DNA from 4 places in the Caenimonas aquaedulcis genome. Region 1 is predicted to be linked to each of the others. Evidence: predicted binding sites of a transcription regulator. Region 1 holds the regulator's gene; each other region holds the start of a gene.
The links. The regulator LexA, encoded in region 1, represses DNA repair genes until DNA is damaged. The targets are predictions, from matches to a motif close to ACTGTATNNNNATACAGT.
Positions count from the first base shown of each region.

Region 2: I5803_RS06015 (DNA topoisomerase IV subunit B) is a predicted target of LexA. The motif match lies at 4,352-4,369, and genes of this name have one in related genera.
Region 3: recA (recombinase RecA) is a predicted target of LexA. The motif match lies at 1,923-1,940, and genes of this name have one in related genera.
Region 4: I5803_RS00825 (PA0069 family radical SAM protein) is a predicted target of LexA. The motif match lies at 3,233-3,250, and genes of this name have one in related genera.

Region 1 is NZ_JADWYS010000001.1:757,617-764,713, reverse strand. It holds gene I5803_RS03570 (3-hydroxyacyl-CoA dehydrogenase) at 1-1,062, opposite strand, end outside; gene I5803_RS03565 (MFS transporter) at 1,087-2,244, opposite strand; gene I5803_RS03560 (D-2-hydroxyacid dehydrogenase family protein) at 2,249-3,256, opposite strand; gene I5803_RS03555 (DUF1993 domain-containing protein) at 3,351-3,875, shown strand; gene lexA (transcriptional repressor LexA) at 4,314-4,988, opposite strand; gene I5803_RS03540 (asparaginase) at 5,078-5,983, shown strand; gene adk (adenylate kinase) at 5,984-6,640, opposite strand; gene kdsB (3-deoxy-manno-octulosonate cytidylyltransferase) at 6,751-7,097, opposite strand, start outside.
Region 2 is NZ_JADWYS010000001.1:1,269,900-1,276,996, reverse strand. It holds gene bamC (NlpB/DapX family lipoprotein) at 1-606, opposite strand, end outside; gene dapA (4-hydroxy-tetrahydrodipicolinate synthase) at 639-1,526, opposite strand; gene I5803_RS06030 (class I SAM-dependent methyltransferase) at 1,585-2,133, opposite strand; gene I5803_RS06025 (SDR family oxidoreductase) at 2,130-2,942, opposite strand; gene I5803_RS22210 (hypothetical protein) at 2,944-3,075, opposite strand; gene I5803_RS06020 (MFS transporter) at 3,072-4,295, opposite strand; gene I5803_RS06015 (DNA topoisomerase IV subunit B) at 4,403-6,370, shown strand; gene I5803_RS06010 (GNAT family N-acetyltransferase) at 6,393-6,953, shown strand; gene I5803_RS06005 (lytic transglycosylase domain-containing protein) at 6,950-7,097, shown strand, end outside.
Region 3 is NZ_JADWYS010000001.1:2,655,326-2,662,422, forward strand. It holds gene I5803_RS12785 (tetratricopeptide repeat protein) at 1-22, opposite strand, end outside; gene I5803_RS12790 (hypothetical protein) at 26-319, opposite strand; gene recX (recombination regulator RecX) at 352-807, opposite strand; gene recA (recombinase RecA) at 813-1,865, opposite strand; gene I5803_RS12805 (MarR family winged helix-turn-helix transcriptional regulator) at 2,033-2,518, shown strand; gene I5803_RS12810 (response regulator) at 2,559-3,233, shown strand; gene I5803_RS12815 (sensor histidine kinase) at 3,230-4,669, shown strand; gene I5803_RS12820 (glutathione S-transferase family protein) at 4,715-5,362, opposite strand; gene I5803_RS12825 (SPOR domain-containing protein) at 5,383-6,033, opposite strand; gene I5803_RS12830 (biotin--[acetyl-CoA-carboxylase] ligase) at 6,037-6,813, opposite strand; gene I5803_RS12835 (SET domain-containing protein) at 6,813-7,097, opposite strand, start outside.
Region 4 is NZ_JADWYS010000001.1:180,933-188,029, forward strand. It holds gene I5803_RS00815 (PAS domain-containing hybrid sensor histidine kinase/response regulator) at 1-1,827, opposite strand, end outside; gene I5803_RS00820 (adenylate/guanylate cyclase domain-containing protein) at 1,839-3,047, opposite strand; gene I5803_RS00825 (PA0069 family radical SAM protein) at 3,269-4,357, shown strand; gene I5803_RS00830 (tetratricopeptide repeat protein) at 4,373-7,097, opposite strand, start outside.

The DNA.
Region 1 (7,097 bases):
GACGGTCGTCACGTCGAAGCCCAGCGGCGCCACAAAGGTCAAAGCCTGTGCGGAGGGCGACTGCCCGGTCTCGATCTTCGCGCCCAGGTCCTTGAGCAATTGCAGGAGTTCGGAGCGGCGCGCGGCGCGCGTGGAGACCCACACGGGCGGCATCTCGTCGACCTGCGGCGCGGCGCCTTCGGGCGTGATCTGCGCCTTGCCACCGGTGTAGCGGTAGAAGCCTTCGCCAACCTTGCGTCCGACGACGCCGCCCGCGAGGCGCTGCGCCGTGATGACGCTCGGGCGGTAGCGCGGCTCATCGTAGTACTGGCGGTAGATCGACTCCATCACCGGATGCGACACGTCCAGCGCCGTGAGGTCCATCAACTCGAAGGGGCCGAGCTTGAAGCCGACTTGGTCGCGCAGGATGCGGTCGATCGTCGCGAAATCCGCGACGCCTTCGCCGACGATGCGCAGCGCTTCGGTGCCGTAGGCGCGGCCCGCGTGGTTGACGATGAAGCCGGGCGTGTCCTGCGCCTGCACGGGCGTGTGGCCCATGTCGCGCGCGTACGCGGCGAGCCGCTCGCAGACTGCCGCGTCCGTCTTGAGCCCGGCGATCACCTCCACCACCTTCATGAGCGGCACGGGGTTGAAGAAGTGGTAGCCGGCAAAGCGGGCGGGATGCTTCATCCCGGCGGCAATGGCGGTGACGGACAGCGACGACGTGTTGGTCGCGAGCACGGCCGACGCATCGACGACGCCTTCGAGTTCGGCGAAGAGGGACTTCTTCACGTCGAGCCGCTCCACCACGGCTTCGATCACGAGGGCGCACGTCGACAGGGCCTGGAGCGAATCCGAGGTCAGCAGGCGCTGTTTGCAGGCCTGCACCTGCTGTGCGTCCAAGCGGCCCTTCTCGAGCTGCCTGTCCCATTGCGAAAAGATCTCGTCGCGCGCCTTGGCGACGGCCTGCGGCTGCGTGTCGTAGAGGTGGACGGTGCTGCCGGCCTGCGCGGCGATCTGCGCGATGCCGCGGCCCATCGCGCCCGCGCCGACCACGCCCACGGAGTCGAAAGAGAGTGTCATGCGGCGGATTATCCCGCGTGGGCTTCAGGCGGGCCGAAGCGCAAGCGATCGCGTGGCGATGGCGCTCACCGCCATCGACAGCAGCAGGCCGATGAGCCCGGCCCAATGCAGGTGGTCCATGGCGCCCTGCGAGATCATCCAGCCGCCGCTCGCGGCGCCGATGGCCTGGCCCGCGTACATGGCGGAGCTGTTGAGCGCGATGGATCCCGAGGCGAGCGTCGGCGCGATTCCGACGAGCCGCGCCTGCTGCGCCGAATTCGACGAGAAGCAGCCGAGCGCCCACGGGATGGACACGAGCGCGGCAAGCATGAGGGTCGTGCCCAGCGGCCATATGAGCATGGTGAGCGCCATCGCGCCGACGGCGAGCATCACCGACATCGGCGCGCCGATGCGGTCGATGTAGCGCGACATCAGCATGTTGCCGATGAAGCCGAAGGCGCCGAACCACATGAACATCAGGCCGAGTTGGCCGGGCGTGATGCCGATCTTCATCTTGTAGTACGGCGCGAAGTACGAGAAGAGCACGAACTGGCCGGCCGAATACAGCATGGTGACGAGGACGCAGAGCATCAGCGGACGCGACGTGAAAGTCTCCCGCCAGGCGGCGGCCGAGAGGGCCGGCGGCTTCACGCCGTCGGGCATCGCACGCCACACCCACACGGCACTCGCCAGGCTGAGGAGCCCGATGGCGCCGAAGGCGCTGCGCCAGCCGAGCGTGCCGCCGATGTACGCCCCGATCGGCATGCCCAGCACCGATGCGACGGACCAGCCCAGGAACACGAAGGTGATCGCGCGGCCGCGCTGCTCGGGCGGCACCAGCAGGCCCACGCATGCCGCGGCCTGGGGCGTGAAGATCGCGGGAGCGATCATCGTGAGCACGCGCAAGGGGAGCAGGGCGGCGAAGGTGGTGGAGAGCGTCGACGCCAGGTGCAGCGCGCCGTACCAGACCATCGAGAGCGCGAGGAGGCGGCGCCGGTCCCATCCCGCCACCACCGCGGCGCACAGGGGTGCGCCGATGCACATGAGCAGCGCCGCAGCGGAAATGAGTTGGCCCGCCGTCGCCACGGAGATGTCGAGCGAACTGCTGATCTCGTTCAGCGTGCCCGGCACGACCATCACGCCAGTGCCGATGACGAAATTGCCGAACAGCAGCGGCCACAGCACGGACGGCATGCGGGCCATGGGGTCAGCGGCGGACCTGGAGCGCGCCGGGATTGACGATGTTGGTCGGCGTGCCCTTGATGAAGTTCACCACGTTGTCGAACGCGGAGCCGAAGTACATCTCGTAGCTGTCGAGCTCCACATAGCCGATGTGCGGCGTGCAGATGCAGTTCTCCAGCCGCAGCAGCGCGTGGCCCTGCAGGATGGGTTCGCTCTCGAAGACGTCCACGGCCGCCATGCCCGGGCGGCCGCGATTGAGGGCGGCAATCAACGCCTCGGGCTCGACGAGCTCCGCACGCGAGGTATTGACGAAGAGCGCCGTGGGCTTCATGCGGCCGAGGTCTTCCAGGGTCACGATGCCGGTGGTTTCGTCCGCCAGGCGCAGGTGCACGCTGAGCACGTCGCTCTCGGCGAAGAGCTCTTCACGCGAGCCCGCGGCCTGGAAGCCGTCGTTGACTGCCCGTTCGCGTGCGGAGGGACTGCCCCACACCAGGATCTGCATGCCGAAGGCCTTGCCGTAACCGGCGACGAGCTGGCCGATCTTGCCGTACCCCCAGATGCCCAGCGTGCGGCCCCTGAGCACCACGCCCAGCCCGAAATTCACCGGCATCGACGCCGACTTCATGCCCGACTGCTGCCAGGCGCCGTGCTTGAGTGTGCCGATGTACTGCGGCAGGCGCCGCATGGCGGCCATGATGAGCGCCCATGTGAGTTCGGCAGGAGCCACGGGAGAGCCCACGCCCTCCGCGACCGGGATGCCCCGCTCGGTGCAGGCCTGCACGTCCACGTGCGCGCCGACGCGCCCGGTTTGCGAGATCAGCCGAAGCCGCGGGAGTTTTTCGAGCAGCTGCCGCGTGAGGTGCGTGCGTTCCCGGATCAGCACGATCACGTCCGCGTCGCGCAGCCGGACCGACAGCTGGCCGATGCCCTTCACCGTGTTCGTGTAGACCTTGGCCGGGTAGGCTTCCAGCTTGGAAGCGCAGCGAAGCTTGCGTACTGCGTCCTGGTAATCGTCGAGGATTACGATGTTCATGGCTCGATTGTGCCTCGGGCCGGCCGGCCCCCGCCAAGCAGAGTTGTGGCGCGGCCGTTAGCATCGGCGTTTCGACCAAAACGAGGAGCATCCCATGAGCATTTCCATGTATTCCGCCAGCATTCCCGTCTTCAAGGCCATGCTGGGCAACCTCAGCCACATCCTCGACAAGGCCGTCGCCAACGCCGAATCACGCAAGTACGATCCGTCCGTCCTGCTGCAGTACCGCCTGGCACCGGACATGCTGCCCTTCACGCGGCAGATCCAGATTGCCTGCGACGCCGCGAAGAACGGCATCTCGCGGATCTCGGGCGTGGAAGCCCCGAAGTTCGAGGACAACGAGGCGAGCTTCCCGGAGCTGAAGGCGCGCATCCAGAAGACGATCGACTACCTGTCGAGCGTGCCTGCGGACAAGCTCGACGGCACCGAGGCCAAGGAAATCACCTTCCCCGTGGGCCGCGAGACGACGCGCACCATGACGGGCGAGGCCTACCTCAAGCACTGGGCCTTGGCGAACTTCCACTTCCACGTGACCATGGCCTACGCGATCTTGCGGCACAACGGCGTGGAGCTGGGCAAGGCCGATTACCTCGCTGGTGCCACGCTCAACAAGGGCTGAGCGTCACGGCCCGCGCGGTCAGCCCGCTGCCGCCTCGAGCGCCGCCAGGCGGTCGAGCTCGGCGCACACGTCTGCCATGCGGCCGGACATGAACATCCGGCCGGCAGCCGCCGGCCCGCAAGGCGATTCCACCAGCCGCACCACGCGCAGGGGAGGTACGCGTCTTGCGGGCGCATGTGCCACTGCCGCGTTTGCAGTCGCTGCACGTGCAGGCGCGTGCCCACGTGGTTCGGCGGGACGGGACGGCGCCAGCCACGCCACCAACGCCTGCAGGGGGGCGAACAATCCGCCGAGGGTGAGCATCGTGATTCCCATTTGAATGACTCCTTGAATTCCAGAGTTGGACCACGGCAGGATTGAAATGAAGAGGGCTTCCGCAGGGTGATGGCTTTGCGCCATACGCCCGCCACCTGCGGCAGTGCCCGGGATGCTGGCGCCCTACATGAGCATCGTGTTGCGGATCAGGCCGACGGCCAGGCCCTCGATCTCGAAGGCTTCACCGGGCTCGACGACGATGGTCGGGTAGTCGGGGTTTTCCGCGTGCAGTTCGATCAGGTGCTTGTTGCGGCGAAAACGCTTCACTGTTACGTCGTCGCCCAGGCGAGCCACGATGATCTGACCGTTCTTCGCGTCTTTCGTGGCTTGTACTGCGAGCAGGTCGCCGTCCATGATGCCGGCGTCTCGCATGGACATGCCGCGCACTTTCAGCAGGTAGTCGGGCCGGCGCTGGAACAGCGAGCTCTCGACGTAGTAGGTCTGGTCCACGTGTTCCTGCGCGAGGATGGGTGAACCGGCAGCCACACGGCCGACCAGGGGCAGGGCCAGTTGCGCGAGCGTCTGCAAGGGCAGCGAGAATTGCTTGTTGCGCGATTCGTTGATGGAGCGGAGTGCCTCGCTGCGCAGACGGATGCCGCGCGAGGTGCCGCTGACGAGCTCGATCACGCCCTTGCGGGCGAGCGCCTGCAGGTGTTCCTCCGCGGCGTTAGCGGACTTGAAACCGAGTTCCGTCGCGATCTCCGCACGGGTCGGCGGGGCGCCGGTGCGTGCGATGGCGCTCTGGATGAGGTCCAGAATCTGTTGCTGTCGGGCGGTGAGCTTGGGCGTGTCGAGCATGAAGGGCACTCCACTGTGTTGATATCCAGTACCTGTATTTTTAAACAGTTTTGGAAAGTGTGCAAGTGACGCGCAAAAAAATTGTGGTTTTGGCAACGGGCGGCACGATTGCCGGACGGGCCGCCAGTGCCGGGGACAACATCGGCTACACGGCGGGGCAAGTGGGCGTCGAGGAATTGCTCGACGCCGTGCCCGGGCTGCGCGACGTGGTGGCCGGCGCGGAGCAGGTGGCCCAGGTCGACAGCAAGGACATGAGCTTCGAGGTCTGGCGCGCGCTCGCGCTGCGCTGCGCGCACTGGCTCGGCCGCGACGACATCGCGGGCCTCGTGATCACGCACGGCACGGACACGCTGGAGGAGACCGCGTTTTTCCTTCAGGCTGTCCTTTCGCCCGCCAAGCCCGTGGTTCTCACTTGTGCCATGCGCCCCGCGACCGCGATGGCGCCCGATGGGCCGCAGAACATGCTGGACGCCGCGGCCGTGGCGCTCCATCCGGGCGCGCAGGGCGTCACCGCGGTCTGCGCCGGGGTGATCCATTCCGCCGCCGACGTCGCGAAGCGGCACACCTACAGGCTCGATGCGTTCAGCTCCGGCGATGCCGGCGCCGTCGGTTACGTGGAAGAGGGGCGCGTGCGGCAGCTCCGCGCCTGGCCCGTGCCGCGGCCCGCGCCGGGGGTGTTGGAGCGCTTCGTGGCTGCCACCTCACTGCCGCGCGTGGAAATCGTCACCAGCCATGCGGGCGCGGGTGGCGCGCTGGTGAACGCTCTTGTCCAGCAGGGGGTGGACGGCCTCGTGGTCGCGGCGACGGGCAACGGCACCGTGCATCGCGACCTCGAAGCGGCCTTGCTCAACGCGCAGGCTGCGGGAACGAAGATCGTGCGTACGAGCCGCTGCGCCGAAGGCGTGGTGCTGGCGCGTGGCGACGACCGGTTTCCGGCGGCCGCGATGTCGGCCGCCAAGGCGCGGATTGCGCTGGTGCTGGAATTGCTGGGGTGATCAGGCCGACAGGGCCTGCAGTGCGCGCGCGGTGATTTCTTCCACCGTGCCCGTGCCGTTGATGGCGCGATAGCGCGGACCGTTGACCGGATCGGCCTTGGCCCAGTCCGAGTAGTAGGCGACCAGCGGACGAGTCTGCGCCGAGTACACCTCGAGGCGCTTCTTGACGGTTTCTTCCTTGTCGTCTTCGCGCTGCACCAGCGGTTCGCCCGTGACGTCGTCCTTGCCCGCCACCTTCGGCGGATTGAACTTCAAGTGGTAGGTGCGCCCCGACGCCGGGTGCGAGCGCCGGCCGCTGATGCGCTCGATGATCGCCTCGAACGGCACGTCGATCTCCAGCACGTAGTCAAGCTTGACGCCCGCGTTCTTCATCGCGTCGGCCTGCGGGATCGTGCGGGGGAAGCCGTCGAACAGGAAGCCGTTGGCGCAATCGGCCTGCGCGATGCGCTCCTTCACGAGGCCGATGATGATGTCGTCGCTGACCAGCGCGCCCGAGTCCATGACCTTCTTCGCCGCGAGGCCGAGCGGCGTGCCGGCCTTGACGGCGGCGCGCAGCATGTCACCGGTGGAGATTTGCGGGATGCCGTACTTCTGGCACAGGAAGGTGGCCTGCGTTCCTTTGCCCGCGCCCGGCGCGCCCAACAGAATCAGTCTCATGGATGTCCTCGGATGTCTTGGATGTGGCCTGCGTCGCGCTGCGGGCAGGGCGTCGCCCGCCTTCGCGCTTTGTTGGCGCAAAGGATAGCATGCGACTCCTTCTGCCAGCCTTACGCGGACCGCTCGCGCCAGAGGGCGCGGACGCGTTCGAGGTCCTGCGGCGTGTCGACGCCGATGCCCGGCGCGGTGTCCGTCACATGCACCGCGATCCGGTGGCCGTGCCAGAGGGCGCGCAGTTGCTCCAGCGCCTCCACCTGCTCGACCGGCGCCGGCGCGAGGCGGGGGAAGAGCCGCAGGAAGCGCGCACGGTAAGCGTAGAGACCCACGTGGCGCAGGGGTGGGAGCGCGGCCGTGATCGACGCCTGCCCCGGCGAGCCGTCGCGCCACCACGGGATCGGCGCGCGGCTGAAGTACAGGGCCATGCCGTTCGCGTCGAGCACCGCCTTCACGACATTCG
Region 2 (7,097 bases), 510 kb from region 1:
CGGCTGCCAGACCGTCTGGTCCTTCTGGTTGTTGTTGTACACCTCGATCATGCCGCGGTGGCTCAGGTAGATCTCGGTGCCGCCGTTGGCGGTACGCTCCAGCCGCGTGCGGAAGCGGTCGCGCTCGGAGGTGGAATAGAGCGAGTCGAACAGCTTGCCGAGCGTGTTGCGGATGAAGTCCTGCGGGATCTTCGCGCGGTTCTCGGCCCAGTCGGTTTCCATGATGCCGAGGTTCGATTCGTCGAGCGCGAGAAGGAAGCCGCTTTCCTGCCAGAACTCGCGGATCGGGTTCCACAGCTGGTCGGCCGGGCGGTTGACCACGAGGAAGCGGGTGTTGCCCACGCGCTCGATGCGCACGTCGCCGAGCGTCGAGGCCGCGGTGGGCAGGCTCGGGGCGGCCTGGCCGACGGCGAAGCCGCTGGCCGTCACCGCGCCGCCGGGGATGTTGTAGCGCGAATCGCGAGAGAGCTGCGTCAGGTCGGGCGGCACCTCCAGCGAGCCCGCCTTGCCGGCGCTCTTGTAGTCGATCTTCTCGCTCTGGAAGACCGAGCAGGCCGAGAGCGCGGCACACAGGGCCAGCAGCCCGAATTTTCCGGATAGGTTCACGTCATCCCCTCGAGGGTAAGTATCGATTTGGGTCAGGCCAGCAGGCCGGCGGCGCGCAGCGCCGCTTCGACCACGGGTTCGTTGGAGGCCGACAGCGGCGTCATCGGCAGGCGCATCGCGCCCTGGATGAGGCCCATGCGCGCCATCGCCCATTTCAGCGGGATCGGGTTCGATTCCACGAAGAGGTGGCGGTGCACCGGCATCAGCTTGCGCTGGATTTCCATCGCGGCGCGCGCGTTCCCGGCGATCGCGGCCACGCAGAGTTCGTGCATGAGGCGCGGCGCAATGTTGGCCGTCACGCTCACGTTGCCCTGGCCGCCGCACAGCATCAGCGCCACGGCGGTCGGGTCGTCGCCGGAGTACACCGCGAAGCCCTTGGGCACGTCGCGGATCAGCCACTGCGCACGCTCGATGTTGCCGGTCGCTTCCTTGATGCCGACGATGCCGGGCACCTGCGCGAGGCGCAGCACGGTGTCGTGCAGCAGATCGGCCACGGTGCGGCCGGGAACGTTGTACAGGACGATGGGGAGGTCGCCCACGGCCTCGGCGATCGCCTTGAAGTGCTGGTATTGCCCTTCCTGCGTGGGCTTGTTGTAGTAGGGCACGACCTGCAGCTGGCAATCCGCGCCGACCTTCTTCGCGAACTTCGCGAGCTCGATCGCTTCGGCGGTGGAGTTGGCGCCGCAGCCGGCCATGATCGGCACGCGCCTGGCCGCCTGCTCCACGGAGACGCGGATGATCTCCTGGTGCTCTTCGACGTTGACGGTCGGCGATTCGCCGGTGGTGCCCACGACGCCGATGCAGTCCGTGCCTTCGGCGATGTGCCAGTCGATCAGCTTGCGCAGGGCCGGGTAGTCGACGCTGCCGTCGTCGTGCATCGGGGTGACCAGCGCCACGATGCTGCCAGTAATCGGTGTCATGTCCGGTGTATTTGAAATATGCGCTTGCGGAAATACGCTCGGCAAAGGGGGATTCTAACTAGAGCCGGTGACGGGCCATTGGTTCACCCGGCGCGGGCCGGACGGCGGCGATGCGCTGGATGAACCGGGGAGGCGTGTCCAGGAAGCCGTCTTCGTAGCCCACCACGCGCAGCGCGGCGCAGGCGTCGAGCAATTCACCCGGCCGCAGCAGGAAGTCGGGGCGGGACGGTTTGCCGACGGTCCCGTTGCCCGCCGCGAAGGTTTCGTAGATCAGCGCGCCGCCGGGCGCGACGCTTTCCAGGAGGGTGGGCATCAGTGGACGCCAGAGGTAATGGGTGACGACCACGCCGCCGAAGCTGCGCCCCGCGAAGGGCCAGGGGCCGTTTTCGATGTCGGCCAGAACCGCTTCACCGGCGGCGCCGGCCACCGCGATGGCCTCGGGCGAGTGGTCCACGCCCGTCACCGGATGGCCCAGGGCCGCGAAATGCCGCATGTGCCGTCCCGCACCGCATGCGACGTCGAGCACCGGCTGGCCCGCGGGCACGAGATGCGCCCAGCGCTTGACCCAATCGGATGCGGCTTGCGTGCCGTGCAGCGCGGCGGTCAATGCGGTTTGACCTCGTCTTTGAGGGCCGCCAGGGCCATGTTCTCGACCAGGCCGGGCGCGACCAGCTTGACGAAGCGTCCCAGCTTGCCCTTGCCCGTCATCACGACCTCGCGCTTGCGGCCGTTCATGCCGTCGATGATCAGGCGCGCGCATTCCTCGACCGGCATGGCGTCGTCTTCCTTCAGCCCGCTGGAGCCGGCGGGTTGTCCCTGCGCGTTGTAGCCGCGGTGGCGAATGGCGGTGGCCACGACCCCCGGGTACGCGGTGGTGACGCTGATGCCGGTGGACTTGAGTTCCGCCCGCAGCGCCTCGAAGAAACCGGTCATCGCGAACTTGGTCGCGCTGTACGCCGTCCGTCCGGGCACGCCGACCAGCCCGGCGAGCGACGACACCGCGACGATGTGCCCCCGACTTTCCTTCAGCGCGGGCAGCGCCGCATGCGTGCACCACACGCTGCCCCACAGGTTCACCTTCATCAGGTCTTCGTACCAGTGCAGGTCTTCAGCCGTCACGTCGGAGAACAGCGCCTGCGCCGAGATGCCCGCGTTGTTGATCAGCGCGTCGATGCGGTGGAACCTGTCCAGTGCCTGCTCGATGAGCGAGCGGCAACGCGTCTCGCTCGCGATGTCCAGGGCCACGGTGAGCGTCTGGGCCCCCTGCGATTCGCAGTCCTTCGCCACGGCGCGCAGCTTCGGGTCGCTGCGTGCCGCGAGGACCAGCGCCGCCTGCGCCCCGTGTTTCGCGGCGAGCTGGCGAGCGATTTCGGCGCCGATCCCGTCGGAGGCGCCGGTGATGACGAAGACTTTCATGTCAGTTGAAGCACGCCCAGAGTTGGTCGGCGAGTGTGACGAGGATCAGGGGGCGCGTGTACAGGGCAAACACTGCCAGGAGCACGGCGATGGCCGCGCCGTAACCCAGCAGCTTCTTGCCCCGCTGCGTCATGCCGCCTGCGGCGAACCGCGCACGATCGGTGTTTCGCGCACCGGCAGGTTGATGAGCGCCGCGAAGACGCCGAGGGCGATGGAGATGTACCAGACGATGTCGTAGCTGCCCGTGCGGTCGTACAGGAAGCCGCCCAGCCACACGCCCAGGAAAGAGCCGATCTGGTGGCTGAAGAACACGAAGCCGCCCAGCATGGACAGGTGGGCCACGCCGAAGATCTGCGCAACCGTCGCATTCGTCGGCGGGACGGTGGAGAGCCACAGCAGGCCCATCACGCTGGCGAACACGTACACGGTGAGCGGCGAGATCGGGACCCACAGGAAGAGGGCGATCGCCACGGCGCGCCCCAGGTAGATCGCGGCGAGGAGCTTGCGGCGCGCCAGCTTCTGGCCGAGCGTGCCCGCGATGTAGGTGCCGAACACGTTGAACAGGCCGATCAGCGCCAGCGCGTAGCTGGCCACTTGCGGCGACAGGCCCTTGTCCTTGAGGTAGCTGGGCATGTGCACGCCGATGAACACGACCTGGAAGCCGCAGACGAAGTAGCCCGCCATGAGCAGCTGGAAGCTCGGGTACTTGAAGGCTTCGCGCAGTGCCTGGCCGATGGACTGCTCGCGCGCCGGCGCGACGCCGCCGCTGAAGCCGGGCTCTCGCAAGCCGAAGGCGAGCGGGGCGATCAGCACCACGAACACCGCGAGCGTCAGCAGCGCCTGCTGCCAGCCGAAGCCCGAGATGAGGAAGCCTTCCACGGGCACCATCAGGAACTGGCCGAAGGAGCCTGCCGCCGCCGCGACGCCCATCGCCCAGGAGCGCTTGGCAGGGTCGATCTGGCGCCCGATGATCCCGTAGACCACCGCGTAGGTCGTGCCGGCCTGCGCCGCCCCGATGAGCACGCCGGTCGTCAGCATGAAGGTGAGCTTGTCCGTGGACAGGGCCATGCCGGCCAGGCCCAGCCCGTAGAGCACCGCGCCACCCACCAGCACCCGGAACGCGCCGAGCCGGTCGGCGAGCATGCCCGCGAAGATGCCGAAGATGCCCCAGGAGAGGTTCTGGATGGCGAGGGCCAGCGCGAAGGTGCCGCGGTCCCAGCCCTGCGCCTGCGTGATCGGCTGCAGCCAGAGGCCGAAGCCGTGCCGGATGCCCATGGAGAGCGTGACGATCATCGCGCCGCAGACCAGCACCTGCGACATGGAAAGCTTCTGGGGGACTGCGGTCGATTGCATCGGGCGACTTTATCCAAAGGCCGAATACTTCGCTGGCGCGGTCCCATTTCGCTCGATCTGTATGCGCATACAGTGTTGCTGCGCCGCCCGACTACAATCCCCCTCCCATGGCCACCAAACCCCCGTCCGACTATTCCGAAGGTTCGATCCGCGTGCTCAAGGGCCTCGAGCCCGTCAAGCAGCGGCCCGGCATGTACACGCGTACCGACAACCCGCTGCACGTCATCCAGGAAGTGATCGACAACGCGGCGGACGAAGCCCTGGCCGGCCACGGCAAGCGCATCAAGACGACGCTGCACACGGACGGTTCGATCAGCATCGAGGACGACGGCCGCGGCATCCCCTTCGGGCTCCACCCGGACGAAAAGGCCCCCGTCATCGAGCTCGTCTATACCCGCCTGCACGCCGGCGGCAAGTTCGACAAGGGCAAGGGCGGCGCCTACAGCTTCTCGGGCGGCCTGCACGGTGTCGGCGTCTCCGTGACGAACGCGCTGTCGAAACGGCTGGAAGTCACCACGCACCGCGAAGGCCAGGTCGCGCGCCTCGCCTTCTCCGGCGGCGACGTGATCGAGAAGCTGGAACTGCGCAAGATGCAGGAGGGCGACCGCCGCCAGGGCACGACGGTGCGCGCGTGGCCCGATGCGAAGTACTTCGAGTCCAGCCAGTTGCCGATGAACGAGCTCGCGCACCTGCTGCGCAGCAAGGCGGTGCTGATGCCCGGCGTCACCGTCTCCCTCGTCAACGAGAAGACGAAGGAAACGCAGAGCTGGCAGTACAAGGGCGGCCTGCGCGACTACCTCATGCAGACGCTCACCGGCGACCCGGTGATCCCGCTCTTCGAAGGCGAGGGCTTCGCGCAGAACAACGACAACTTCGCCGAGGGCGAGGGCGCGCAGTGGTGCGTGGCCTTCACCGAAGACGGCCAGCCGGTGCGCGAAAGCTACGTCAACCTGATCCCCACGAGCGCGGGCGGCACGCACGAATCGGGCCTGCGCGACGGCCTGTTCAACGCGGTGAAGAGCTTCGTCGACCTGCATTCGCTGCTGCCCAAGGGCGTCAAGCTGCTGCCGGAAGACGTGTTCGCGCGGGCCTCTTACGTGCTGTCCGCCAAGGTGCTGGACCCGCAGTTCCAGGGCCAGATCAAGGAACGGCTGAACTCGCGTGACGCCGTGCGCCTCGTGTCGAGCTTCGTGCGGCCGGCCATGGAGCTGTGGCTCAACCATCACGTGGAATACGGCCGCAAGCTCGCGGAGCTCGCGATCAAGGCCGCGCAAAGCCGCCAGCGCGCGGGCCAGAAGGTGGAAAAGCGCAAGGGCTCGGGCGTCGCGGTGCTTCCCGGCAAGCTCACCGATTGCGAGAGCAAGGACACGAGCCACAACGAGGTGTTCCTCGTCGAGGGCGACTCCGCCGGCGGCAGCGCCAAGATGGGCCGCGACAAGGAATGCCAGGCCATCCTGCCGCTGCGCGGCAAGGTGCTCAACACCTGGGAGGTCGAGCGCGACCGCCTCTTCGCGAACACCGAGATCCACGACATCGCGGTCGCCATCGGCGTGGACCCGCACGGCCCCGACGACACACCCGACCTTTCGGGCCTGCGCTACGGCAAGATCTGCATCCTGTCGGACGCCGACGTGGATGGCTCGCACATCCAGGTGCTGCTGCTGACCTTGTTCTTCCGCCACTTTCCCAAGCTCATCGAATCGGGCAATGTGTATGTGGCCCGGCCGCCGCTCTTCCGTGTGGATGCACCGGCCCGTGGGAAAAAGCCCGCTTCCAAGACATATGCCCTTGACGAAGGCGAATTGACCGCTATCTTGGACAAACTGCGCAAGGAAGGGGTGCGCGAAGGGGCGTGGAGCATCAGCCGGTTCAAGGGGCTGGGCGAGATGAGCGCGGAGCAGCTGTGGGACACCACGCTGAACCCGGACACCCGCCGCCTGCTTCCCGTTCACCTGGGCGCGATGGATTTCGCGGCCACCGAGAACCTCATCACCAAGCTCATGGGCAAGGGCGAAGCCGCCGCCCGCCGCGAATTGATGGAACTCCACGGCGATGCGGTGGACATAGATATCTGACCTTGCCCAAAACGAACCTGACATGACCGCCGCCAACTTCGCCGCCAGCTCCCCCGACCGCACCACGGCGCGCGTGCGCCTGCGGCCGACGATGAGCAGCGACCTGCAGTTCGTCGTCTCGCTCGAACAGGACCCCGAAAACCTCGCGCACATCACGCCCTGGGAGCAGACCCAGCACGAGGCCGCCATCCGCTTCCCGGACTTTCGCCACTTCATCATCGAAGGCGGCCCGGACCTCGAGGCCGTGGGCTTCCTGATCCTCATCGGGTGCCGCAGCCAGAACCAGTCGCTCGAGCTCAAGCGCATGGTCGTGCGCGCGAAGGGCGCAGGGTTCGGCCGTGCCGCGCTGCGCGTGGCCAAGCGCGTCGCGTTCGACGACCTGGGCGCGCACCGCCTCTTCCTGGACGTGAAAGCCGGCAACTCCCGCGCGAAAGCGCTCTACGATAGCGAAGGCTTCGTGGTCGAAGGCCAACTGCGCGATGCCGTCAAGGTGCAGGGCGGCTATGAAACGCTGATCGTGATGTCGATGCTGCAACCCGAATTCGTCGGCCGCCGCGGTCTGGGGCTGGAGCTGCGCGCATGAAGGCATCGTTGCGTCTCAAATTCTGGTGCGCGGGAGCCTTGCTCGCGGCGGCGATGGCGCCGGCAGCACATGCCGAGGTGTGGGGATGGGTGGACGGGAAGGGCGTCGCGCACTTCGCGGCGGACAAGGTCGACGAACGTTATG
Region 3 (7,097 bases), 1.9 Mb from region 1:
AGCCTTGGAGGCGGGACAACATGCGCTACAGCCGGATCGTGAGCCAGTCGGTCAGCTCGGTAAGGTAGGCCTCGTCGCAGCCGCCGTCCTTGAGCGCCCAGAGGAAGGCGTTCGCGAGCTTGGACTTCTTGTAGAAATTGAGCGGTTCGCGCGCGCGGAACTCGCGCACGCGCAAATCGGCGCGGATCAGGATTTTCTCGGCCCGGACCGCGAACTTCGCCTCTCGCTTGCGGGCGGACCCGCTCAGCTCGGCGAGGATGAATTGGGCCAGTTCCTTGCCGAAGCGCTCCGCCTCAGCGGTGGCGAACCATTTGAACATCGTGGAGTGGGACGAAAGGACGGGAGCTCACTTTACCCCACGTCCTCCATCCCGCCGAGGACCCGGCGCACCGTGTCGCCGTCGAAGCCGCGAGCCGCGAGGAACCGGGCCTGCCGCCCGCGCTCCGATGCATCGGCGGGCAATTCGTCGAACTTGCGGCGCCACACCTCGCGCGCGCGCTGCAACTCGGTCGCGCGCAGCGCCGCCACGGATTCGGCCACGAGGTCCGCGTCCAGCCCCTTGCCCTGCAACTCGATGCGGATGCGCGCCGCGCCGAGCTTGCCCGCACGCCGGTGCACCAGCGACTCGGCCACGCGCCGGTGATCGATGAAGCCCTTGGCCTGCAGGTCATCCAGCACGCGGCGCAGCTGGCCCGGCTCTTCCTCGTGGCCCGCAAGCTTGCGCTCGAGCTCCGGGCGCGAATACTCGCGGCCGGAGAGCAGGCGCAGCGCACGGCCCTTGAGCGACAGCGGGGGCGCGCCGCGCAAGGCGATTACTCCGCTTCGGCGTCCGCCGGCAGCAGCGGGATGCCCAGGGAGTCGCGCACCTTGTTCTCGATCTCGCGGGCGAGCTCGGGGTTCTCGCGCAGGAACTCGCGCGCATTGTCGCGGCCCTGGCCGATTTTCTCGCCGTTGTAGGCGTACCAGGCGCCGGACTTCTCCAGGACGTGGGCGGTGACGCCCATGTCGATGATCTCGCCGTGGCGGCTGATGCCCTCGCCGAAGAGGATGTCGAATTCCGCCGTCTTGAACGGGGGCGCGACCTTGTTCTTCACGACCTTGACCTTGGTCTCGTTGCCGATGGACTCCTCGCCCTTCTTGATCGTGCCGGTGCGGCGGATGTCCAGGCGCACGGAGGCGTAGAACTTCAGCGCGTTGCCGCCGGTGGTGGTTTCGGGCGAGCCGAACATCACGCCGATCTTCATGCGGATCTGGTTGATGAAGATGACCATGCAGTTGGTCTTCTTGATCGTGGCGGTGAGCTTGCGCAGGGCCTGGCTCATCAGGCGCGCCTGCAGGCCGGGAAGCGAATCGCCCATCTCGCCTTCGATTTCGGCCTTGGGCGTGAGCGCCGCGACCGAGTCGATGACGATCAGGTCCACGGCGCCCGAGCGCACGAGGCTGTCGCAGATCTCGAGCGCCTGCTCGCCGGTGTCGGGCTGGCTGATGAGCAGGTCCGACAGGTTGACACCGAGCTTCTGCGCATACTGCACGTCCAGCGCGTGCTCCGCGTCGATGAAGGCGCAGGTGCCGGCCTGGCGCTGCATCTCGGCGATGACCTGCAGCGTGAGCGTGGTCTTGCCGGAGGACTCCGGGCCGTAGATCTCGATCACGCGGCCGCGCGGCAGGCCGCCGACGCCCAGCGCGATGTCCAGGCCCAGCGAGCCGGTGGAGACCACCTGGATGTCCTCCAGCTTCTCGCCTTCGCCGAGCCGCATGATGGTGCCCTTGCCGAACTGCTTGTCGATCTGGGCCAGGGCGGCCTGCAGGGCCTTGGTCTTTTCGCTGTCGGCTGCGATGCGGGTGCCTTTGACTTGAGCGTCCATGGAATCTCCTTGTGGATCAATAGGTTAGGTGCGTCGATCCAGTGGGTGTAATCACAGGCTGGATGCTTGACCAGTACTCTAACGCGACAGGTCGGCAGAAGTAAACGGATTTTTTCGTCAGTTTGCCTTACGATCTAACTGTGACGGAAATCACATCGAACCCAGCCATGGACGGCAGTTGGCGGCTCACCCACCTGGGCCGGCTGCTGGGCCATGCCGGACGCCGCTTCGACCAGCGCGTGCTCAACCTCATGGCCGACAACGTCGAAGTCCCGCTCGCGCTCGCCAACCTCGCCGCGCGTGCGCAGGTGAGCGCGGCGCACATCCACGTCACCCGGCACCTCGCGCTGGAAGGCTCGCGGCTCACCGACCTCGCCCAGAGCGCCGGCATCAGCAAGCAGGCGATGGGCGACCTCGTGGACCAGTGCGAAGCCTGGGGCCTCGTCACGCGCGAGCCCGACCCCGTGGATGCGCGCGCGCGGCGCGTGTGCTTCACCCCCACCGGCCTCGCCTGGCTCGGCGCCTTTCGCGACGCGGTCGCGCAGGCCGAGGCGGAGTTCCGCGCGGAGGTCGGCGACGAGGTTGCCGCGGTGGTCGCGATCGGGCTGGAAGCGTATGCCGGCGCGTGGAGCACGACGCCTTCGCAGCGATAGTGCGCGCCTACAATCATCCGGATAACAGCAGGAGACACCCATGAGGATTCTGATCGCCGAAGACGACCAGGTGCTCGCCGACGGGCTGCTGCGATCGTTGCGCGCGTCGGGCGCCGCGGTGGATCACGTCGCGAGCGGCACCGAAGCCGACGCCGCGCTCATGACCAACAACGAGTTCGACCTGCTGATCCTCGACCTCGGCCTGCCCAAGCTGCATGGACTCGAAGTGCTGCGCAAGCTGCGCGGCCGCGGCTCGTCGATGCCGGTGCTGATCCTCACCGCCGCCGACGGCGTGGAAGAGCGCGTGAAGGGCCTCGACTACGGCGCCGACGACTACATGGCCAAGCCCTTCAGCCTGCAGGAGCTCGAAGCGCGCGTGCGCGCGCTCACGCGGCGCGGCATGGGCGGCACCAGCAGCACGATCAAGCACGGCCCGCTCGTGTACGACCAGGCGGGGCGCGTCGCGACCATCGACGGCAAGATGGTCGAGCTCTCCGCGCGCGAGCTGGGCCTGCTCGAAGTGCTGCTGCAGCGCGCCGGCCGCCTCGTGAGCAAGGACCAGCTCGTCGAGCGCCTGTGCGAGTGGGGCGAGGAGGTGAGCAACAACGCGATCGAGGTGTACATCCACCGCCTGCGCAAGAAGATCGAGAAGGGCCCGATCCGCATCGCCACCGTCCGGGGCCTGGGCTACTGCCTCGAAAAAATCCCGGCGTGAAGATTTTCCAGCGCGAGCAGCGCTCCCTTTTCGGCGAGATCCTCGACTGGATGCTCACGCCGCTGCTGCTGCTGTGGCCTGTGAGCCTCGCGCTCACCTGGCTCGTGGCCCAGAGCATCGCGGGCAAGCCCTTCGACCGCGCGCTGGAGTTCAACGTGCAGGCGCTCGCGCAGCTCGTCACGGTGCAGAGCCAGCGCGTCGTGTTCAACCTGCCGCAACCGGCGCGGGAACTGCTGCGCGCGGACGACTCCGACCTCGTCTACTACCAGGTGCTCGGGCCCGGCGGCGAATTCCTCTCGGGCGAACGCGACTTCCCGCATCCGCCCGAGGAGGAAACACCCGTGCCGGGCGAAACGCGGTTGCGCGACGAGGAGATGCGCGGCCTCGACGTGCGTGTGGCTTACACCTGGGTCCGCCTGGAACTGCCCGGCGCGCCGGTGTCGCTGGTGCAGGTGGCGGAGACGCGCGAGAAGCGCTCCGTGCTCGCCACGGAGATCATCAAGGGCGTGATGCTGCCGCAGTTCGTCATCCTGCCGATGGCGGTGCTGCTCGTGTGGCTCGCGCTCGTGCGCGGCATCAAGCCCCTGTCGCAGCTGGAGGAGCGCATCCGCGCCCGCAAGCCCGACGACCTGAGCCCGCTGGACGACAAGACCGTGCCGCTCGAGGTGGCGCCGCTCGTGTCGTCGGTGAACGACCTGCTCACGCGCCTGAAGGATTCGATCGCGACGCAGAAGCGTTTCCTCGCGGACGCCGCACACCAGCTGAAAACGCCGCTCGCGGGCCTGCGCATGCAGGCCGACCTCGCGCAGCGCGAGCAGTTCAACGCCGAGGAGCTCAAGCAGTCGCTCAAGCAGATCGGCCGGTCCAGCATCCGCGCGACGCACACCGTCAACCAGCTCCTGGCGCTGGCGCGCGCGGAGAGCAGCGGCCAGTCGATCGCGCGGCAGCCCTGCGACCTCGCGGCGCTCACCATGGAGACCGTGCGCGATTTCCTGCCCCGCGCGCTGGAGCGCCATATCGACCTCGGCTACGACGGCGCGCAGCCGGGTGCGCCGGGCGCGACGCTGCAGGGCAACCCGACGCTGCTCAAGGAGTTGATCCGCAACCTGATCGACAACGCCATCGCCTACACGCCCTCCGACGCGCAGCACCCCGGCGTGGTGACGGCCCGCGTGCTGGCCGACCCGTACGGCCAGGTGCTCGTGCTGCAGGTGGAAGACTCGGGCCCCGGCATTCCCGCGAGCGAGCGGGAGCTGGTGCTGCAGCCCTTCTACCGCTCGCTGGGCACCAACGTCGACGGCTCGGGCCTGGGCCTGCCCATCGTGCTGGAAATCGCGCGTCAGCACGCGGCGACCCTCGAACTCGAAGATGCGCACCCGGGGGTCACGCCACCGGGGACGCGCGTCAATGTTCGGTTCGTGCTGTCACCAGCGTAGTGGCACGCAGCAATCAATGCCGACTTGGCCGGACGCAGAATCCGACTATGCCTTGTACACGTTCAACTGCAGCCGCTCGCGCTCGATCGCCCGGGCAACGCCCGGCAAGGCGGCCACGCGCTGCACCAGTGCCCATAGCGCCGGATAGCCTTGCGGGTCGTAGCCGGCGAAGCCGCCCCAGCGCAGCAGCGTGAGCGCGTACGCATCCAACGGGCCGAAGCGCTCGCCGCCGAGGAAGCCCGCGCCCGCCTGCACCGCCATCGCCTCGAGCTCGGCCAGCATGCCGCCGTACAGCTTCGCGCCATGGGTCTTCACCGCCGCCTGCGCCTGCGCGTCGTCGCTGAATTTGTGGGGCATGAACACGTGCGTGAACGTGGGATGCACGGTGTTGTTCATCCACGCCAGCGTCTCGAGCACGCGGGTGCGCGCGAGCGGGTCGCGCGGCAGGAAGCCGGCGTCCGGAAACTTCTGGTCGAGGTGATTCACGATCGCCACGATCTGCGTGATCACCTGGTCGCCGTCCACCAGCACCGGCACCTGGCCGCGCGGGTTGATCGCCTTGTACTCGGGCGTGAGGTTCTCGCCCTTGTGCAGCTTCACCAGCGCCGGTTCGAAGTCGGCGCCGGCGGTTTCCAGCAGGGTGTGCGGGACGAACGAACACGCGCCGGGCGCGAAGTACAGCTTGAGCGTCATGGGGGTCTCCTTGTGGGGGTTCAGCGGCAGGCGCGCAGGGTCCGGGAGCCCAGCGCGGTCTTCAGGTCGTCCAGGCGGGGGCGCAGGCTGTCGTCCACGGCCGGCAGGCGCAGCACCTGGCCGCGCACTTCTTCGCGTTCCAGCACCACCTTGGCGGTGCGCACGCCGCGGCTCGCCAGCGCTTCGAGCTGCTGCTTCGCCGCGGCTTCCGTCGGATAGCCGCCCAGCGACAGGCCGGGCTCGAGCGACGGGTTGATCAGGGACTCGAAGGAGATGCCCAGCTGGCGAAGCTCGGCCTTCTTGCGGCTCACGTTCTCGGCGCTCGGGTATTTGCCCATGTAGACGATCCAGCGCGGGGGCTCCACCCCGCCCTCGAAGGCCCAGGAGCCCGCGGGCCAGCCGTCCATCGCGAGCTTCAGGCTCGCCGTCTGCGTGTCGTCGAAGAGGCCTGCCTGCAGGCACTCGGGCGCGCGTGCCAGGGTGGATGCCTCGATCCGCTTGGCCTCGTCGCTCGCGACCAGGCGAATTGCCTGCGGCCGCAGCTGCTGCTCCACGCGATGCGGCTCGGATTGCTGCGCGGGCGCGATGCCCCAGGGCGCGAGCAGGTTCTGCGACCAGGCGTAGTAGCCCGCGTTGGCGAGCAGGAGCGCGAGCACGACGAGGCGCAGCATGAGTCAGGCGCCGGGGCCGCTGCCGGCCGCGCGGACGCTCACGTCGGAACTGGTCACTGTCTTCATGCCGCCGGAAGTATGCACGAGCAGCGCGCCCGTCTCGCAGGCTCCATGCGCGGTGCCTGCCGTGCCGTCGCTCAGCACCACCGGCCGGTCGCGCAGGGCATCCCGGGCATTGAAGCGCGCCTGGAACGGTGCGAAGCCGAAGGTCTCGAAGGCGAGCACCGTCCGCACGAGCGGCACCGCGATCCGCATGAGCGCCTCCGGGGCGGTCGCGTCCGGCCAGACCTCCTGCAGCCAGGCCGGCGGCGTGGACAGCCCGGCGGCCTCCCGCGGCTCGATGTTGATGCCCACGCCGACGACGGCATAGCGCCGCGCGTCGCGCCCGTCGCCGAAGCTGGCCGTCTCGATCAGGATGCCGGCGAGCTTGCGGTCCGAGAGCCACAGGTCGTTGGGCCATTTGAGCCGGATGGACGGATGCAGGCTCTCGGCGAGGCTCGCCCCCACGGCGAGCGACAGGCCCGACCAGTCGGAGGGCGCCAGGGGGAAGCCGAAGGAGCAGGTCAGCGAGGCCCCCGCGCTGCTGGACCAGTCCCGGCCCAGCCGGCCCCGCCCGGCGGTCTGCTGTTCAGCCACGAGCAGCACGGGCTCCAGCTGCCCGGCGCGGGCCCGGCGCATGAGCTCGGTATTGGTCGAGCCGATCTCGGGAAGGACCTCGACAGTGAAGCCGGGCAGCAGGGGCGCGACCGCCTCCCAGAGCGCTTCACCCTGCCAGATCATTACCTGCGCTTGGGCGCAAGCAGGGTGCCGCGGCAGTTGCGCGAGCCGCACCAGCAGGGGTACTCGGCCTTCAGCTTGGGCGTGTAGCGCTCGTCGATGATGAGGCCGTAGTCATAGTTGAGCTCCTCGCCCGCGCGGATGTTGCGCAGGGCCTTGATGAAGACCCGGCCGTCCTCCTCGTCCGCCTCGCAGTTCGGGTCGCAGGAGTGGTTGATCCAGCGCGACGAATTACCGCCGACCTTGGCGTCGATGACCCGCTTTTCGTCCACATGGAAGTAAAAGGT
Region 4 (7,097 bases), 580 kb from region 1:
GAAGAGGCGGCCCTGCTGCTCGGGCGTGAGGCCGATGCCGGTGTCCTCGACCGCGAAGCGCAGCAGCACGTCGCGGGCGCTGCGCTGCTGCACGCGCGCCGAGATCACCACCTGCCCCTTGTCGGTGTACTTGACGGCGTTGTTGACGTAGTTGATGAGGATCTGGCCGATGCGCAGCGAGTCGCCCACCAGGTGGCGCGGCACGTCGGCAGCCACGTCGAACACGAGCGCGAGGCCCTTGGCGCTGCTCTTGTGCCCGACGACGTTCGAGACGTTCTCGAGCAGCCCGTCGAGCCCGAACTGCGCCTGCTCGATCGTGAGCTTGCCGGCCTCGACCTTGGAGAAGTCGAGGATGTCGTTGATGATCCCCAGCAGGTGCTGGCCCGAGGCGTGCACCTTGCCGATGTAGTCGCGCTGGCGCGGGCTCAGGTCCGTCTTGAGCGCGAGGTGGGACATGCCGATGATCGCGTTCATCGGCGTGCGGATCTCGTGGCTCATGTTCGCGAGGAAGTCGCTCTTCATGCGCGTCGCGTCCTCGGCGAGCTCCTTCGCCCGGCGCACTTCCTCCTCGGCCTTCTTGCGGTCGGTGATGTCCCGGCTGATGGCGAGGATGCCCAGCAGCCTGCCGTCGATGTCGCGCAGCGGATTGCGCACCGTCTCGAAGACGGCCTCGTGCCCGCCGGGAAGTGCGATCGTCTCCTCCAGCGTCACCATGGAGAGGCTTCGCAGTGCCTCCTCGTCGCGCGCGCGCACGTCGCGGGCCATCGGCTCCTCGAAGAGTTCTTCGGAGGTGCGGCCGGCGACTTCTTCCATCGTCTTGCCGCGAATCGCCGAGAAGGCCAGGTTGCAGCCGAGGTAATGACCCTCCGGGTCGCGGTAGGAGATCGCGTCGGGGATCGAGTCGATCAGCGCGTGCAGCAGCGCCTGCTGGCGGCGCTTCTCGCGCGAGGCGAGCTTCTGCTCGGTGATGTCCTTGAAGCTCAGGATGTAGATTTCGCGGTCCGACTGCTCGGCCAGCGAGATCGCGGCGTCGACATGGATCAGCCTGCCGTCCTTGCGGCGGTATTGCGTGCGGAACGCGACGGGCTTGCCGGTGCGGCGCAGTTCCGCGTCCAGCGGGATGAGCGCATGGTCGCCGTAGGCGGGATCGACATCGGATAGCGTCTCGCCCACGAGCTCGTCGACGGCGAGGCCCAGCATCTCGCACGCGGCGCGGTTCGCGTACGTCACGCGCCGCGTCTCGCGGTCCACCCAGGCCATGGGCCCGGAGGTTTCCACGACGATGTGGTTGAACATCATCTTCTGCTCGAAGTTCACGCGCTGCGTGACGTCGCGGTAGGCGACGACGCGGCCCACGCTCCTGCCCTGCAGCATCTGCGGACGGCCATGGCGCTCGAAGATGCGTCCGTCGTGCAGTTCCACCACGCTGAAGCTTTCCGCGTCGGCATCGAAGTGCGTGCTGTCCTCGGTGAGCTCGGCGGGGTACTTGACCTGCGCGCACTGCATGGCGAGCAGCTCCTGCGCGCTCAGGTCCGACAGCTTGTCCTCCGGCAGGCTCCACATCGTGACGAAGGAGCGGTTGAAGATGAAGCGGCCTTCGCCGAACAGGTGGGCGCACACGCCGTCGTCCGTCGCATCGAGCGTCGCGAAGAGCAGGGACTGCGTGGCCTGCGCTTCGGCCAGTTTCTCCGTGAGGCGCTGCAGCTGCCGCCCCGCGATGCGCAGTTCCTCGCGCAGCGCCTCCGGCGCTCCCGGCGCGTTGTCGGCCACGGGCGCCTCCTGCAACCCGGGCAGGACCGGCAGGTCCAGGTCGATGTCGACGTCCATGTCCAGCATCCTCAATGCACCCGGTCGGCCATCCCGCGCACTGGCGCCGTCGCGCCGGGGCGCTCGGCGGCCGGCAGCCTGTCGAGGTCCACCAGCACGCGCAGGCCCAGGCGCTCCCACTGGAAGACCTTGCGGCCCGCCGGATCGCCCACCGAGTCGTCGCGCACCGCGAAGGCTTCGACCGGCTGCGCGAAGCCCTTGACGCGGATCGGCACCAGCGCGTCGGCCGCGATCTCGCCCTTCACCTGGTTCCACGTCTCCTTCGAGATCAGGATGCCGCCGGCCGGGGCCGCTTGCTCCAGCCGCGCGGCGAGGTTCACCTCGGCGCCGATGATGGTGTAGTCCATGCGCAGGTCGCTGCCGAAGTTGCCCACGTCGCACAGGCCGGTATTGATGCCGATGCGCACCTGGAAGCTGTTTTCCGAACCCATTTCGCGCCACATCACCTCGAGCTCGGCCATGCGCCGCTGCATGGCGAGGGCCATCTTCACGCACTGGAGGGCGTCTTCCTTCACGCCGCGCGTGTCCGGGTCGCCGAAGAAGATCACCATCGCATCGCCGACGAACTTGTCGAGCGTGCCGCCGTATTCGTGCGCGATCCTGGACATCTCCGAGAAATAGCTGTTGAGCAGGTAGGTGACGTCGTCCGGCTGCCAGGTGGCCGTGGCCGCGGTGAAGTCCTTGATGTCGGAGAAAAACACCGTGAGCTGCTTGCGCTGCGTGCGGATCTCCGCGTCGCGCGATCCGTCGAAAAGCGACTGGTAGACCTGCGGCGCGAGGTAGCGGCCCAGCTTCTCGGAGAGCAGTTGGAGGCGCTGCGAGCTCGCGCTGCGCTCCAGGTGCGACTGCACGCGGGCAAGCACGATGGGCGGGCTGACGGGCTTCGTGATGTAGTCGACCGCGCCCAGGTCGAGCCCGAACTGCTCCTCCTCGATGCTGGTGAGCGCGGTCAGGAAGATGACGGGGATGGAAGCCGTCGCCGCATCCTTGCGCAGGCGGCGCAGCACCTCGTAGCCGTCCATCTCCGGCATCATGATGTCCAGCAGGATGAGGGCGGGGGGCGCGTCGGAAAGCGCGATGGCCAGTGCTTCGGCGCCGCTCCCGGCGGTCTGGACTTCGTACCGGTCGTCCAGCAGCGCGCTCATCAGGAACAGGTTGTCGGGCGTGTCGTCCACCACCAGGATGCGGGCCTTCGGAGCCGGGGCTTTGCGGTTTGCCATCTGCGTCTGCCTTTCAGGAGTCGCCGCCGGCATCGCGCCGCAGCCACCGGGCAATGAGACCATCCGCGCACCCGCGTTGGCTACGGAAAAGCCTCGGCAGGGTTAGGCAAAATGCCTGTGCCTAAAGTGTTAATGCGCCTGCGGTGATCGCGGGATGCCTTGCCGCGCCACGCCGGATCGGCGATACTGTACGAATGAACAGTATGACGGAGCGAAGGGCGCTGGGCGAGGTCCGCATTCCCGTGGAAGCGGTGAAGGGCCGCGGAGCGGCAAGCCGCATCGCACACCGTTTCGAGCGCGACGAGCGCGCCGCATTCGACGACGGCTGGTCCACGCTGGACGACGGCCTCGCGGCCGACAGGGCGCCGGTACGCACCGAGGTGATCTGGGAAGAGGCGCGCAGCGTCATCAGCAGCAACGAATCGCCGGACGTCTACTTCGAGCGGTCGATCAATCCCTACCGCGGATGCGAACACGGCTGCATCTATTGCTACGCGCGGCCGAACCATGCCTACGTGAACCTGTCGCCGGGGCTCGACTTCGAAACCAAGATCATCGCCAAGCGCAACGTCGCGCAGGTGCTGCGGCATGAACTCGGCAAACGCCGTTACGAGCCGAAGCTCATCGCGATCGGCACCTCGACGGATTGCTACCAGCCGCTGGAGCGCGAACTGAAACTCACGCGGTCGGTGATCGAGTTGCTGCACGAAACGAACCACGCGTTTTCGCTGGTCACCAAGTCGAGCGGCGTGGAGCGCGACATCGACCTCATCGCGCCGATGGCCGCGAAGGGGCTCACGGCGATCAACGTGACGATCACCACGCTGGATACGGACTTGATGCGCAAGCTGGAACCACGCGCCGCGGCGCCGCATCGGCGGCTGCGGACGCTGCGCACCCTCGCGGAGAACGGCATCCCGTGCGGCGTGAGCCTCGCGCCGCAGATTCCCTTCCTCACCGACGACATGGAGCAGGTGCTGGAGGCCGCCTGGGACGCCGGGGCGCGCAGCGCCTTCTACCACGTGATTCGCCTGCCCTGGGAGGTGAGCCCGCTGTTTCGCGAATGGCTGCAGGCGCACTACCCGCAGCGGGCCGATCGCGTGATGGCGCGCATCGCGGACATGCGCGGCGGCAAGGACTACGACGCGGACTTCGCGACGCGCATGAAGGGTGTCGGGCCGTGGGCGCAGCTGATCGCGCAGCGCTTCCAGAAAGCCGCGACGCGCATCGGCTTCAACCGCGAACGGGTGGTGCTGGATGAATCGCAATTCCGCCCGCCCGCGCAGGGCGGGCAGGGCGCTCTGTTCTGACGCCTGTGGGAAGGGTCAGAAGCGGTAGGCGTAGCTCGCGCTGAAGTGCGCGTCGGGGCGGTTGCCCGCGGCCTTGTCGCTCAGCACGTTGTCCAGCACGAGGTGAACGCTGTGGTGCTTGTCCAGGCTCTCCCAGTACGCGGTTCCGCCCAGCGACCAGCCCGCCTTGATCGGCTTCGTGTTGAGGTCGTCGCGGTACCGCATGCTGCGCCATGTGGCACTGGCACCGAGCAGCCACTGGCCGGGGATGGACCACTGGCTGTCGATCTGCGCGAAGTGACGCGGGATGAACGGGATCATCAGCCCGCTGTTCGCGCCGGTCTGCTCGGTGCGGTGCCAGGAATAGCGGAAGGCCATCGCGTGCGTGCGGCTGAAGAGCCGGTTGTACGAGATGCCCGCGGAGTCCGAGCGTCCTTCCTGGAACTGCGGCGTGTCTTCGAGCTCGCTCTTCGGCGCGAAGATGTCCGGGCGGTTGCGCAGCGATTCGAGCTGCGTGACCTGGAAGTCGCTGACCGCGGTGTGGCGGCCGCCCAGGCCGTTGTCCACGCGCTCGTGGTCGGCATAGGCGCGCACGAAGCCCGAACCCAGTTCGCCGTCGTACTGCACGCGGCCGCGCTCGTATTTGCCGCCCGCCGAGACGAGGCGGTCGTTCACCGGGATGCCGACCGTGTCCACCGGGCTCAGCGTCGAAGACGACGCGGGCCTGCGCCATTTCTGCCAGGCGAAGCGCACGGCTTGCGAGGGCGCGACCTGCCACTTGAAGCCCAGGCGCGGATTGACTTCGTTGTAGTCACGGTCACCGGAAGTAGGGACGAGCGCCGGCTGGATGCCCGGGATCGCGAGCGTGAGCTGGTCGACGTCGGTGCGGTGCTGCTCGGACTTCTGCCCGAAGACGTCGACTTGCGCCTGGTGCCCGGCGGCGGTCTTGTACAGGGCGGAAGCCCAGACGTCCGTGGCGCGGATGGTGAAGTGCTGCGTGTTGTCCAGGCGGGCGGGGGCGAAGGTCGTGCTCAGGCCCCCATTCTGGTCCTGGTTGGATCGCTCCACGCCCCAGCTCCACTGCAGCCCGATCGCGCTGAACGAATGGCGGAACTGCACATCGTCCTGGTCGACGGTGGAAAAGAAGCTGTCCAGCGTGCCCAGGGGCTTGAAGATGTTGGTGGAGAACGCCGTGTTCAGCGTTGCCGAGATCTCGGGGGAGAACAGGCTGCCGTTCACGCTGTTGTCCTGGCTCCCCTTGCCGCCCTTGAGCCACAACTGGTTTTCAGGGTCGATCTTGAAGTTCAGGCCGACGTCGACCCGCTTTTCGTCCTGGTCCAGGTTGTCGCTCGGGAGCTGCGTGGAGCGCAGCTTGCCGCGCAGCTGCGTGTCGGTGGCGAACGCGAAGAGGCCCAGCTGGTAGGTCGGTCGGGCGCCGAGGCCCAGCGTGAAGTTGCGCGAGCGGCCGGTGCTGTCGTCGGGACGCGCATCCGCCTTCGCGAAATCGCCGCTGATGAAATAGGCCAGCGGCACCGGCGTCGCCGTCATGCCGTTGAAGGTGCCGATCAGCGCGCCTTGCTGCCAGTCGGTGCGCTCGTAGAGCGCCTCCAGGCGCCCGTAGTGGCCGGGGGAGGGGATCAGCGTCGCATCGCGGTTGGACGCGCCGAAGGTGGTCGGCTCGGTGAGGTAGCCCTTGAACAGCTCGGAGTTCTTGTTGAACTTGCCGGTGTAGCGGTCAGCGCGGAACAGGTGGCTGCCGCCCCAGTAGGGCGAATAGGCCTCCGACGCGTAGAAGTCCGCCCACTCCTCGAGGCCGAACGCGGTGAGCGAGCTGCCGACGTTCGCGCTGCCCTTCTGGTTGTTGGCGACCTGGTTCAGCGACTTCAGGTACGGCATGCGTTCCTGCGCGGCGCGCGATTCGGCGATCGCGGCGCCCGGGTCGAGGGCGTCGATCTCCACCATGCCCAGGTACATGTGCGGCACAGGGTCCTTCGCGTCGAGCTCGGCGGCCTTGTGGAAGGCCTCGATCGCGCGCTTGCGCTCGCCGAGCTGGTAGAGCGCGACGCCCGAATACAGCCAGGCGCGCGAATAGCGTGGCTCGATCGCGCCGGCACGCAGGAAGTCGTCCAGCGCTTCGCTGGTCTGGCCGGCCTTCAGCTTGTTGATGCCCAGGGCCGTGAGCGCCTGGTAGTTGGAGGGTTCGCGCGCGAGCACCGATTCGAGGAGCTGGCGGCCCTGCGGCAGGTTGCCCGCGAAGGTTTCCGTCGCCGCGAGTTCGGCCTGCACGCGGCCGTTCTGCGGGCTGCGGCGCAAGGCCTCGCCCAGCGCGCTGCGCGCGGCGCCGACCTGTTCGCGCTCGGACGCGATGAGGCCGACGCCATACCAGGCGTCGACGTTGTCCGGCTGGTCCCGCAGGATCGCCTGGTAGGAGGCGCGGGCTCGCGCCGCGTCGCCCTGCAGGATGGCGAGGTCGCCTTCGGCCAGCTGGAGTTCCACGTTGCGCGGGTTCTGGCGAAGGCCGGAGGCCACGAGGGCCTGGGCGGCGTCGATGCGGTCCTGGCGGGCAAGAACCTGCGCGAGCAGGGCCACCGCACGCGGGTCGCCGCTGCCGTCGCGGGCGTGGGGCGTCAGCACGCGCTGGGCGGCGTCGAGATCGCCGCGCTGCAGCATCAGGTCGGCCAGCAGGACCGCGGAGCCCGCATCGCTGCCCGCCGCGGGGGCGAGTGCGGCTTCTGCGCCCGAGTACTCCCCGGCGTCGATG